Regions from separate parts of the Nocardia sichangensis genome, predicted to be linked through region 2. Evidence: predicted binding sites of a transcription regulator. Region 2 holds the regulator's gene; the other holds the start of a gene.
What was found. Region 2 encodes HspR, which represses chaperone genes until heat shock. Its sites were predicted from a motif close to ANNTGAGTNNNNNNNACTCANNT; they were not measured.

Region 1 (5,707 bases), on a different contig from region 2:
TCTTTCCGTGCACGGTGTAGGCGAAATTCCTGGTGCGCACGCCGATATGGGCCACGGTGCGCAACCGCGCCGTGGGCGAGCGGTGCACGCCGATGGCATCGGCCACGTCCTGCCCGTGCGCCCAGGTCTCCATGATGCGGGCGGTGATCATCGACGCGGCGCTCATGGGCGGGCCGAACCACGGCAGTTTGGCGCCCGCGGGCACGGCGCGCAGTGCGGCGGTGAGCGACGCGCGCCCACGCCGCCAGCGGTAAAGCAACTCGGCGGGCGGTTCGGTCGCGGCCTTCTCGGCGGCCTCGTCGACGAACGTGAGCGCGCGAGGTCCGGCTTCGGTCAGCAACTGCTGGAAGCGGGCGGCGTCCGCGGTGGCGATCGCCGCGATCTCATCGGTCCAGGCCAGATGCCCGATCTGGTGTGCGATGGTCCACCCGGGCGCGGGTGTGGCGCGCGCCCATTCCGCGGGCGCCAGCGGGGCGACGAGTCGTTCCAGGTCCGCGCATTCGTCGGCGAAGTCGCCGAGCAACGCCTCTAGATCAGCCATCTGTGCCCCTGCCGGTTCCGGGCCCACCGCCTCGTGCGCCACCGTGTCCAGCATCGCAGCGAGCCCAAAAAAAGGCAAGCATGCTTGTTTTATCTTGCCGGTTCCGGCCCTGCTACCAGCCGAAAAGGATCAAGTGGGCGGCTCCGACGACGAGTCCGAGGACCGCACCGTGCAGATACAGCAGCCAGGCGTCCTGCTCGACGGAGGCGTAGAACATCTCCATGAACTCCCCTGGCGTGAGCCGCCGCAGCTTACGCGCGGCGAACTCGTCGATGGTCTTGGCCTGCTCCCGGGTGAATTCCTCGTCCTCGACCAGGGTCGGCGCCAAGCCGACCGCGGCGCCCGCTGCGCCCACCGTGAGGTTGTCGAACTGGCGACGCCCCAGCGCCGCCCGCACGAGTGCGGTGGTCGGCCCGAGCTGACGATGGATCTCGTCGGCGATCAAGCGCTCCAGCAACTGCCTGGTCTTGTCCCCGTTCGGGCCTTCCAGCAGCTCCTTGGACAGATTCGGCAGCGTCAGCACCTGGTAGGCCAGGATGTGCGCCAGATCGGTCGCCGCTTGCGGCTGCCGTTTGGCCAGCAGTGCTTGCTTCCACAGGTACTTGTACCTCGGTTGCGGATCACCCGGCTCGAACACCATCTTCACCGCGATGACGTTCACGATCACGCCGATCGCCGCCGAGGCGAGCAGCACGATCACCCAGCCGGGGACCCAGCCCAGCACCGGAATCTGCTGGTGCACGTGCAGGTACAGAGCCAGCAGCACGCCGAAGGGCGCGCCGAGCAAGCCGATGCGCACCATGAAGCGCAGTTCGGGCGCCGCGATGGTGGTGGTCAAGTCCTTCAGAATGGCCGGGTTGTCCTGCAGGTAGCGGATCACGAAACCCTTGATGCCGATCAACTGGTCGACGTTGTCGCCCAGCGACGCGAACGCGCGGCGCGACAGTGCGGGCAGTTCCCGATCCACTCGCTGGTAGATCAGCTGCTTGGCGGCGCGCGGCACCGTACGCCACAGGTCCGGGTTCTCCCGGTACATCAGCTCGTCCACCAGCGGGCGCACCTGCTGCCGCGCCAGCACCGCGATGTAGTCGGCGATGCCGTCGAGATCGAGTTCGTGGATGAAATCCTTGGGGCTGCCGATCCGCATCAGGGCCTTGTCCACGCAGATGCTGGCCATCTTCTCCGCCCGCGCCGGGATGAAGCCCTGGAATCCGAGGCGCAGGCCGTCGCCGGAGAAGGTCGGCAGCACTTGCACCCGGCGGGGGAAGTACGGATAGAGCACGTGCAGACCCGGGATGCGGATGCCGCGAAAGACGATCGGCCAGAACAGCATCAGCACGCCGGTCCAGTTCGTCAGCCATCCCGCCAGCGCGCTGAAGATCGGGAACGTGATCAGGTCGACCACGAATTTCGGCTGCCCGGTCACGCTCTCCCAGTCGATGAACACGCCAGCGGCGAGCGACGACATCGATGGGACTCCCTAGGCCGATCCGGCGGTACCGCCGGTATGAGATATCAAGGCCCCAACGTTCTCATTGCCTTGGACGGGGTGTCAACGCGAAGCGGGGGCCGCACCGGTCGGCACTTCGCCGTCAGCGAACGGACCGGTCGGGGCGGAACAAACCCACACACCCCGGGGTTGAGTAGGCATCGCTCAACTTTTGGAAGGTCGAAGACGTGACTACACCTCAGAACCTGCCGGTGCTGTTCCTGACCGATCCGATCGTGCTGCCGGGCATGGTCGTGCCCATCGAACTGGACGAATCGGCGCAGGCCGCGATCGATGCCGCGCGCGCCGCAAAGACCGACGCCGTGCTGCTCGCGCCGCGGCTGAACGAGGGCTACGCCACCTACGGCGTGGTCGCCACCATCGAACAGGTCGGCCGGATGCGCGGCGGAGCCCCGGCGGCCGTCCTCAAGGCCGAACGGCGCGCCAAGATCGGGCACGGTGTCACCGGGCCGGGGGCCGCGCTGTGGGTGGAGGCCGAGCCGGTCGAGACGCCTGCTCCGGACGGCCGCACGAAGGAACTGGCCGCCGAATACAAGAAGCTGGTCGTCTCGGTGCTGCAACGCCGCGAGGCCTGGCAGATCATCGACGCGGTCAATCAGCTGACCGACCCGTCGGCCATCGCCGACACCGCGGGTTACGCCCCGTACCTGACTTCCGAGCAGAAGCGTGAACTGCTCGAGACCCCCGACGCGGCCGAGCGGCTGACCACGCTGATCGAGTGGACCAAGGCGCACATCGCCGAGGCCGAGATCAGCGAGAAGATCAGCGAAGACGTGCGCGAGGGCATGGAGAAGAGCCAGCGCGAATTCCTGCTGCGCCAGCAGCTCAACGCGATCCGCAAGGAACTCGGCGAGGACGAGCCCGACGGCGCCGACGACTACCGCACCCGCGTCGAGCAGGCCGACCTGCCCGACACCGTGCGTGAGGCGGCGCTGCGCGAAGTCGGCAGGCTGGAGCGTGCCAGCGATCAGAGCCCGGAATCCGGCTGGATCCGGACCTGGCTGGACACCGTGCTCGAGCTGCCGTGGACGGTGAAGACCACCGACAGCGCCGACGTCTCGGCCGCCCGCGCGGTGCTGGACGCCGACCACCACGGCTTGGACGAGGTCAAGGACCGAATGGTCGAGTACCTGGCCGTCCGCGCTCGCCGGGCCGCCCGCGGCCTGGAGGTGGTCGGCGGACGCGGGTCCGGCGCGGTGCTGGTGCTGGTCGGTCCGCCCGGCGTGGGCAAGACCTCGCTGGGAGAGTCCGTGGCGCGAGCGCTCGGCCGCAAGTTCGTCCGCGTGGCCCTGGGCGGCGTGCGTGACGAGGCCGAGATCCGCGGTCACCGCCGCACCTACGTCGGCGCGCTGCCCGGCCGGATCGTGCGGGCCATGAAGGAAGCCGGTTCGATGAACCCGGTCGTCCTGCTGGACGAGATCGACAAGGTCGGCTCGGACTTCCGCGGCGACCCGGCGGCCGCGTTGCTCGAGGTGCTGGACCCGGCGCAGAACCACACGTTCCGCGATCACTACCTGGATCTGGACCTGGACCTGTCCGACGTGCTGTTCATCGCGACCGCGAACGTCATGGAGACCATCCCCGGCCCGCTGCTGGACCGGATGGAACTGATCACCGTCGACGGCTACACCGAGGACGACAAGGTGGCCATCGCGCGCGACTTCTTGGTGCCGCGGCAGCTGGAGCGCAACGCGCTGACCGCCGAGGAGGTGTCGATCAGCGAGGAAGCGCTGCGCGAGATCGCCGCCGACTACACCAGGGAGGCCGGGGTCAGGCAGATGGAGCGGCTGATCGCCAAGGCGCTGCGCAAAGCGGCCACGCGGCTGTCGGAGCGCGAAACCGGATCTGGTTACGACCCCGAACTGGGTTACGACGTCGAGCGTGACGCCGGAGCCCTGACGATCGGTCTGGACGACCTGAAGGACTACTTGGGTCGTCCGCGCTTCACTCCCGACTCGGTGGAACGCACGGCCGTCCCGGGTGTGGCCACCGGCCTCGCCGTGACCGGCGCGGGCGGCGACGTCCTCTACATCGAGGCGAACGCCGCCGAGGGCGAGCGCTCGCTGACCCTCACCGGCCAGCTCGGCGACGTCATGAAGGAGTCGGCACAGATCGCGCTGACCTACGTGCGCTCGCACCTGGAGGAGATCGGCATCGAGCCGTCGGTGCTTGATCGCAATATCCACATCCACTTCCCGGCGGGTGCGGTGCCGAAGGACGGGCCGTCCGCGGGCGTCACGATGGTCACCGCCCTGGTGTCGCTGGCGCTGGGTCGTCAGGTGCGATCGGACGTCGGCATGACCGGTGAGGTCACGCTGAACGGCCGGGTGCTGCCGATCGGCGGCGTGAAGCAGAAGCTGCTCGCCGCCCAGCGGGCCGGATTGAAGACGGTGTTCATCCCGGCGCGCAACGAGCCGGATCTGGACGACGTTCCGGCGGAAGTGCTGGCCGCGCTGGACGTCCGGCCGGTCGCCGACGTGGCCGACATCCTGGCCTACGCGATCGAGCCGGTCGCCGAGCCTGCCTTGGGGCCTGCCTTCGCGGCGACCGCCTGATGGGTGCGATCGGACGTAGTCCGTCCTCAGCCCACGCATGGCCGGAGCGAAGGCGGAGGTACGCCTGACCTTGGACGGAACGGGCCGGGCACGGAGCGTATCCGGGCCCGGCCCTTCGCATGTCGCGATCGGCGGAGGGACGTTGGTGAAGCACCGGAGCGGCTCATCGCTCGCCGTGCCCGGTGTGGCCACCATCGACGGACCTCGCCACACCGGGTCGGCGGCTGACCCTCGCCGAATGTGCTGTGTCGCAACGCACTTGCCGAGCTGCGGCACAGGCGGTCGGCGGATCTCGTTCCTGAGTACGCCCGCGCGCCGACACCCCGGCCAGTGCCGCCGTCACCCGATAGCGCGGGCCGCGTGCGAACGGACGTCGTGAGGTCAGGGGCTGGTGTTCGTGCCGGCCAGGTCCGTTTCCGCGAGCCGGGTGGTGCCTTGGCCCACCGCGCACAGGACCGGTTCGCGCCCGGAGCTTTCCGCGTAGATCGCGCAGTGGGCAACCGCCTGGCGGCGCGTCGCCCCGGTGACGGATGCCTCGATGCGCAACCGGTCGCCGGCGGCGGGCCGCAGGTAGGTGATGGTGACACCTCCGGTGAGGACGTTCGCGCCGAGAACCGTTCCCGCGGCGAAGGTGAGGGCGTTGTCGGCGGCATAGGCGAGCACGCCGCCGTGCACGTAGCCGAATTGCTGGGTCAGTTCGCGGCGCAGCGGGATGATCAGGGTCGCGGCGCCGTCGCCGAAGGCGGTGATCTCGGTGCCGATCAGCGTGGCGAAGGGCTGTGCGGCGAGTATCTTCTTGGCGCTGTCCAGGTCGAGGGTGTTGGTGGCGGTCACTCGGACAGCTGCCCTGCGGCCGCGGTGCGATCGGCGGCGAGCGCCAGCCAGGCGGCGTCGGCCAGCTCGCCCGCGACTTCGGCAGGGGCGATGCGCATGTCACCGCCCAGCCACTGCCGGGTGTATTCCTGCGCCGGACCCAGCCACAGCGCGTAGACCAGATCGATGGGCAGATCGCGCACCACCCCGTATCCTGCGTGGGTGCGCCACCACCGCGTCACGTCGGACATGAAGCGGCGATTGCTCTCGCTCTCGCGCACTCCCGGC
Region 2 (5,707 bases):
GTGTACGACTCAAGTTTCGGTTGACTCCGAGACTCCTGCGAGGCAGGATTGAGCCGACCACGCTCAGTGTTGCTGGGGCCGTGCTCCGTGAGGTGCTAGGGGCGAGGTCTCGCGGCGTCCCGCAGCGGACGCCGAGGGCGGTTTCGCCCGGCACCTACACATATCGGTACGTCAATTAGGAGGAACCCACTATGGCTCGTGCGGTCGGAATCGACCTCGGGACCACGAACTCGGTCGTCGCCGTTCTCGAAGGCGGTGAACCGGTCGTCGTCGCCAACTCGGAAGGATCGCGCACCACCCCGTCGATCGTCGCGTTCGCGAAGAACGGCGAGGTACTGGTCGGCCAGCCGGCGAAGAACCAGGCCGTCACCAACGTCGACCGCACCATTCGCTCCGTCAAGCGGCACATCGGCACCGACTGGTCGGTGGACATCGACGACAAGAAGTACACGCCGCAGGAGATCAGCGCGCGCGTGCTGATGAAGCTCAAGCGCGACGCGGAGTCCTACCTCGGTGAGGAGATCACCGACGCGGTCATCACCGTGCCCGCCTACTTCGAGGACGCCCAGCGGCAGGCCACGAAGGAAGCAGGCCAGATCGCGGGCCTGAACGTCCTGCGCATCGTCAACGAGCCCACCGCCGCGGCGCTCGCCTACGGCCTGGACAAGGGCGACAAGGAACAGACCATCCTGGTCTTCGACCTCGGTGGCGGCACCTTCGACGTCTCGCTGCTGGAAATCGGCGAGGGCGTCGTCGAGGTCCGCGCCACCTCCGGCGACAACCACCTCGGTGGTGACGACTGGGACGAGCGGGTCGTGCAGTGGCTGGTCGACAAGTTCAAGGCCAGCTCGGGCATCGACCTGACCAAGGACAAGATGGCCATGCAGCGGCTGCGTGAGGCCGCCGAGAAGGCCAAGATCGAGCTGAGCTCCTCGCAGAGCACCTCGATCAACCTGCCCTACATCACCGTCGACGCGGAGAAGAACCCGCTGTTCCTCGACGAGCAGCTGACTCGCGCCGAGTTCCAGAAGATCACCTCGGACCTGCTCGACCGCACCCGCGCGCCGTTCCAGTCCGTGATCAAGGACGCGGGCATCAAGGTGTCCGACATCGACCACGTGGTGCTCGTCGGCGGTTCCACCCGTATGCCGGCCGTCACCGACCTGGTGCGCGAGCTGACCGGTGGCAAGGAGCCCAACAAGGGCGTGAACCCGGACGAGGTCGTCGCCGTCGGCGCCGCCCTGCAGGCCGGTGTGCTCAAGGGTGAGGTCAAGGACGTCCTGCTGCTCGACGTGACCCCGCTGTCGCTGGGCATCGAGACCAAGGGCGGCGTGATGACCAAGCTCATCGAGCGCAACACCACCATCCCGACCAAGCGCTCGGAGACCTTCACCACGGCTGACGACAACCAGCCGTCGGTGCAGATCCAGGTGTTCCAGGGTGAGCGCGAGATCGCCTCGCACAACAAGCTGCTCGGCTCTTTCGAGCTGACCGGCATCCCGCCCGCCCCGCGCGGCGTGCCGCAGATCGAGGTCACCTTCGACATCGACGCCAACGGCATCGTGCACGTCACCGCGAAGGACAAGGGCACCGGCAAGGAGAACACGATCAAGATCCAGGACGGCTCCGGCCTGTCCAAGGAGGAGATCGATCGGATGGTCAAGGACGCCGAGGCGCACGCGGCCGAGGACAAGGCGCGTCGCGAGGAGGCGGAGACCCGCAACCAGGCCGAGTCGCTGGTCCACCAGACCGAGAAGTTCATCAAGGAGAACGAGGACAAGGTCCCCGCGGACGTCAAGACCAAGGTCGAGGCGGCCATCGCCGAGGCGAACGAGGCTCTGAAGGGCACCGACATCGCCGCGGTCAAGGCGGCCGTCGAGAAGCTGGCCACCGAGTCGCAGGCGCTCGGCCAGGCCATCTACGAGGCCTCCGCCGCGGACGCCGCCGCGCAGGGCGACGGCGCGACCAGCGCCGCGTCGGATGACCAGGTCGTGGACGCCGAGGTCGTGGACGAGCCGGTCGACACGGAGAAGAAGTGACCGAGGACAACTTCGAGAAGGAGCCGATCACCTTCGTCGACAACCGGAAGATCGATCCGGAGACCGGTGACGTCAGGCAGCAGGCCGCGGACAACGGCGCCGCGGCCGCGCAGGCCCCGCAGGTGGACGAGGGCGTGGACATCGACAACGACGACGCCCTCGCCGACACCATCAGCGGCGAGCTCGCCGAGCGCACCGCCGACCTGCAGCGGCTGACCGCCGAGTACGCCAACTACCGGCGCCGGGTCGAGCGCGACCGCAAGGCCGTCATCGACAACGCCAAGGCGTCGGTGGTCACCGAGTTGCTCGGCGTGCTCGACGATCTCGACCGCGCGCGGGCGCACGGCGACCTGGAATCGGGTCCGCTGCGGTCGGTGGCCGACAAGCTGTCGGCCGCGCTGCTCAAGCAGGGTCTCGAGGAGTTCGGTTCAGAGGGCGAGCCTTTCGACCCGACCCTGCACGAGGCCGTGCAGCACGAGGGCTCCGGCCACGACCCGGTGATCGGCATTGTGATGCGCAAAGGCTATCGCTTCGGCGATAGGGTGCTTCGGCACGCGCTCGTCGGGGTAACCGACGGCGTAGCCGATCTGACGGAAAACGCTGTTCAACCTACTGAAGAGGCATCGGATGTTGATGCCGGCGCGAACGATCAATAAGGACGCGAGAGGAGGAGATGCTCGGTGAGCCAACGGGAGTGGATCGAAAAGGACTTCTACAAGGAGCTGGGTATTTCCTCCGGCGCCTCGCAGGACGAGATCAAGAAGGCCTATCGCAAGCTCGCCAGGGACTTGCATCCGGACGCCAACCCCGGTGACACCAAAGCCGAGGAGCGGTTCAAGGCCGTCAGCGAGGCGCACGCCGTGCTGTCGGATCCGGCCAAGCGCAAGGAGTACGACGACACCCGCAAGCTCTTCGCGGGTGGCGGCTACGGTCGCGGTGGCTTCGGCGGCGGTACCGGTGGCGGCTTCTCGCAGGAGTTCAACCTCGGGGACATCTTCGGCGGCGCCGCCGGTGCCGCCGACGGTGGCCTCGGCGACCTGCTCGGCGGTCTGTTCAACCGGGGCGGCACGCGGTCGTCGAGCCGACCCAGGCGCGGGGCCGACGTGGAGACCGAGACGACGCTCGGTTTCCGGGAAGCGGCCCAGGGCGTCACGGTCCCGCTGCGGATGACCAGCCCCTCGCCGTGCACGACGTGTCACGGCAGCGGCGCCAAACCGGGCACGAGTCCGCGAGTCTGCCCGATCTGCAACGGGACCGGCATCGTCAGCCGCAACCAGGGCGCGTTCGGCTTCAGCGAGCCGTGCGACGAGTGCCGGGGCAGCGGGTCGATCATCGACGACCCGTGCCTCGACTGCCAGGGCAGCGGCATCCAGAACCGCACGCGCACCATCACGGTGCGGATTCCTCCCGGAGTCGGTGACGGTCAACGGATCCGGCTGGCCGGTCAGGGCGAGGCGGGGCTGCGCGGGGCGCCCTCGGGCGACCTGTATGTCACCGTCCACGTCAGCCAGGACAAGGTCTTCGGCCGCAACGGCGACGACCTGACCCTGGTTCTGCCGGTCAGTTACAGTGAATTGGTCCTCGGTACAACGGTTTCGGTGCCCACTCTGGACGGCCGGGTCGGCGTCAAGGTGCCTCCGGGTACCGCCGACGGCCGCACCTTGCGGGTGCGCGGCCGTGGCGTGCCCAAGCGCGGCGGCGGCGCGGGCGACCTACTGGTGACGGTGAAGGTCGCGATTCCGCAGAAGCTGGACAACGACGCCGTCGAGGCGCTGAAGCGCTACCAGGAGGCGGAACGGGCCGGCGGCTTCGACCCACGTGCGGGATGGGCAGGTGCGTGATGTCCTCCGAACCGAAGAACGCGTCCGGCGGGTCGCGGGCCGAGTTCTTCATGATCTCGGTCGCGGCCCAGCTGGCCGGCATGCACGCGCAGACGCTGCGCACGTATGACCGTCTGGGACTGGTCACGCCGCAACGTACTTCGGGCGGTGGTCGGCGCTACTCGGCCCGGGACGTGGAGCTGCTGCGCGAGGTGCAGCGGCTGTCCCAGGACGAGGGCGTCAACCTGGCGGGCATCAAGCGCATCATCGAACTGACCAATCAGGTGGAGGAACTGCGCCAGCAGGTCGCGGAACTGTCGGCCGAGCTGGAGCGGACGCGGGCGGCGTACCGTCCGGATCTCGCTCCGCAGCAGCGCAGTACCGCGCTGGTCGTCTGGCAGCCGCGGCATCGTCGTGAGGACGGTCAGCGCAGACGATAACCGGCACGACGACGGCCCCGGCCTCGGTCGCACATCGCGATCCGGCGCCGGGGCCGTCGTCGTGCGCGGGCATTGTCACAAAGATTTGCTGAAGATAAACCAGAACATGTTCGGCGGAAGTGGTGCGGCATCATCTATTTCGTTGTCGAATCAGCTGGACATTTTCACCATAGATCAGTTTACGTAACCGGTTCGGCCTACCCGATTCGATCCACCTCGGATGGACGCCATGTTGCCCTGAAGTCGCTAGAACAGACCAATCGGGACGTAATTCCACAAGAGAGCCTTACCAATTCGGTATGCACACGACTGACTTTGTGCCGAATCCCCGGTCTTGCAGTCGGTTTCTCTGGCGTGTCGCCCTGGGCATCCTCGTTTCGACGAAATTGAGCGCGGTATGTTCCTTCGAAAGATTCCGTTGCTGGCAAACCTCGCCTACACTCCTTGCCATCGGCTGCTGTCGAGTGGCCCCGCAGCACCTCACTCGCCGGCATGGTTCGTGAACGAGTGCGAAATGGGGTTGTGAGACCAATGGATTCACGCACTGTCGCTTTGATCAGAACTACGTTCAAGGCGGTTGCTGCGGAGGATGGGGGGCCGGAGAAACTGGCGAGATCGTTCTACGCGATCTTGTTCACCGACTACCCGCACGTCCGCGATTTCTTTCCCGCCGCGATGGACTCCCAGCGTGACCGGCTGGTCAAGGCGATCTCCTATGCACTGGACCGGTTGGAGGAGCCCGACAAGCTGCTGCCCTTCCTGGCCCAGCTCGGCAGGGACCACCGCAAGTACGGCGTGCAGCCCGCGCACTACGCCGCCGTCGCCACCGCGCTGAAGAACGCCGTGAAAGTGTTCGCGGGCACCGAGATGTGGACCGACGAGGTGGACCGCGCCTGGGACGAGGGCCTGCAGATCATCTCCGACACCATGATCGGCGCGGCGGAGAAGGAGACCACGCCGTCGGTGTGGACCGGCACGGTGATCGAGCGCCGCGAGGTGCTGCGCAACCTGGTCGTCGTCCGGCTGCAACTGGATCAGCCGATGCGCTATGCCGCGGGCCAGTACTTGAGCGTGCAGGTTCCGTCGCGGCCGCGCATGTGGCGCTATCTCTCGCCCGCCGTGCCGGCGAATGCCAACGGTGAGATCGAGTTCCACGTCCGCAGCGTGCTCGGCGGCTGGGTCAGCTCGGCCATCGTCGGCCAGACTGTCGTCGGCGACCAATGGCTGCTCGGCTCGCCACTCGGCGGCCTCGGCGTTCCGCGCAACGCCAAACGCAAGATGCTGATGGTCGGCTGCGGCACCGGAATCGCGCCGCTGCGCGCGCAGCTGATGTCGATGGCGATGCGGCGGACCAATCCGAAGGTGCATCTGTTCGTCGGCGGCCACCACCCATGCGACCTCTACGACC

Region 1: the regulator HspR is predicted to act here: its motif matches at 2,179-2,201, upstream of lon (endopeptidase La).

Annotation. Positions count from the first base shown of each region.
Region 1 is NZ_JBJZOK010000016.1:158,001-163,707, reverse strand. Features, by position in the region: gene ACL03I_RS22680 (TIGR03084 family metal-binding protein) at 1-541, opposite strand, end outside; gene ACL03I_RS22675 (DUF445 domain-containing protein) at 654-2,009, opposite strand; gene lon (endopeptidase La) at 2,279-4,606, shown strand; gene ACL03I_RS22665 (PaaI family thioesterase) at 4,988-5,440, opposite strand; gene ACL03I_RS22660 (TetR/AcrR family transcriptional regulator) at 5,437-5,707, opposite strand, start outside.
Region 2 is NZ_JBJZOK010000001.1:275,733-281,439, reverse strand. Features, by position in the region: gene dnaK (molecular chaperone DnaK) at 192-2,039, shown strand; gene grpE (nucleotide exchange factor GrpE) at 2,036-2,695, shown strand; gene dnaJ (molecular chaperone DnaJ) at 2,720-3,880, shown strand; gene ACL03I_RS01430 (heat shock protein transcriptional repressor HspR) at 3,880-4,299, shown strand; gene ACL03I_RS01425 (FAD-binding oxidoreductase) at 4,831-5,707, shown strand, end outside.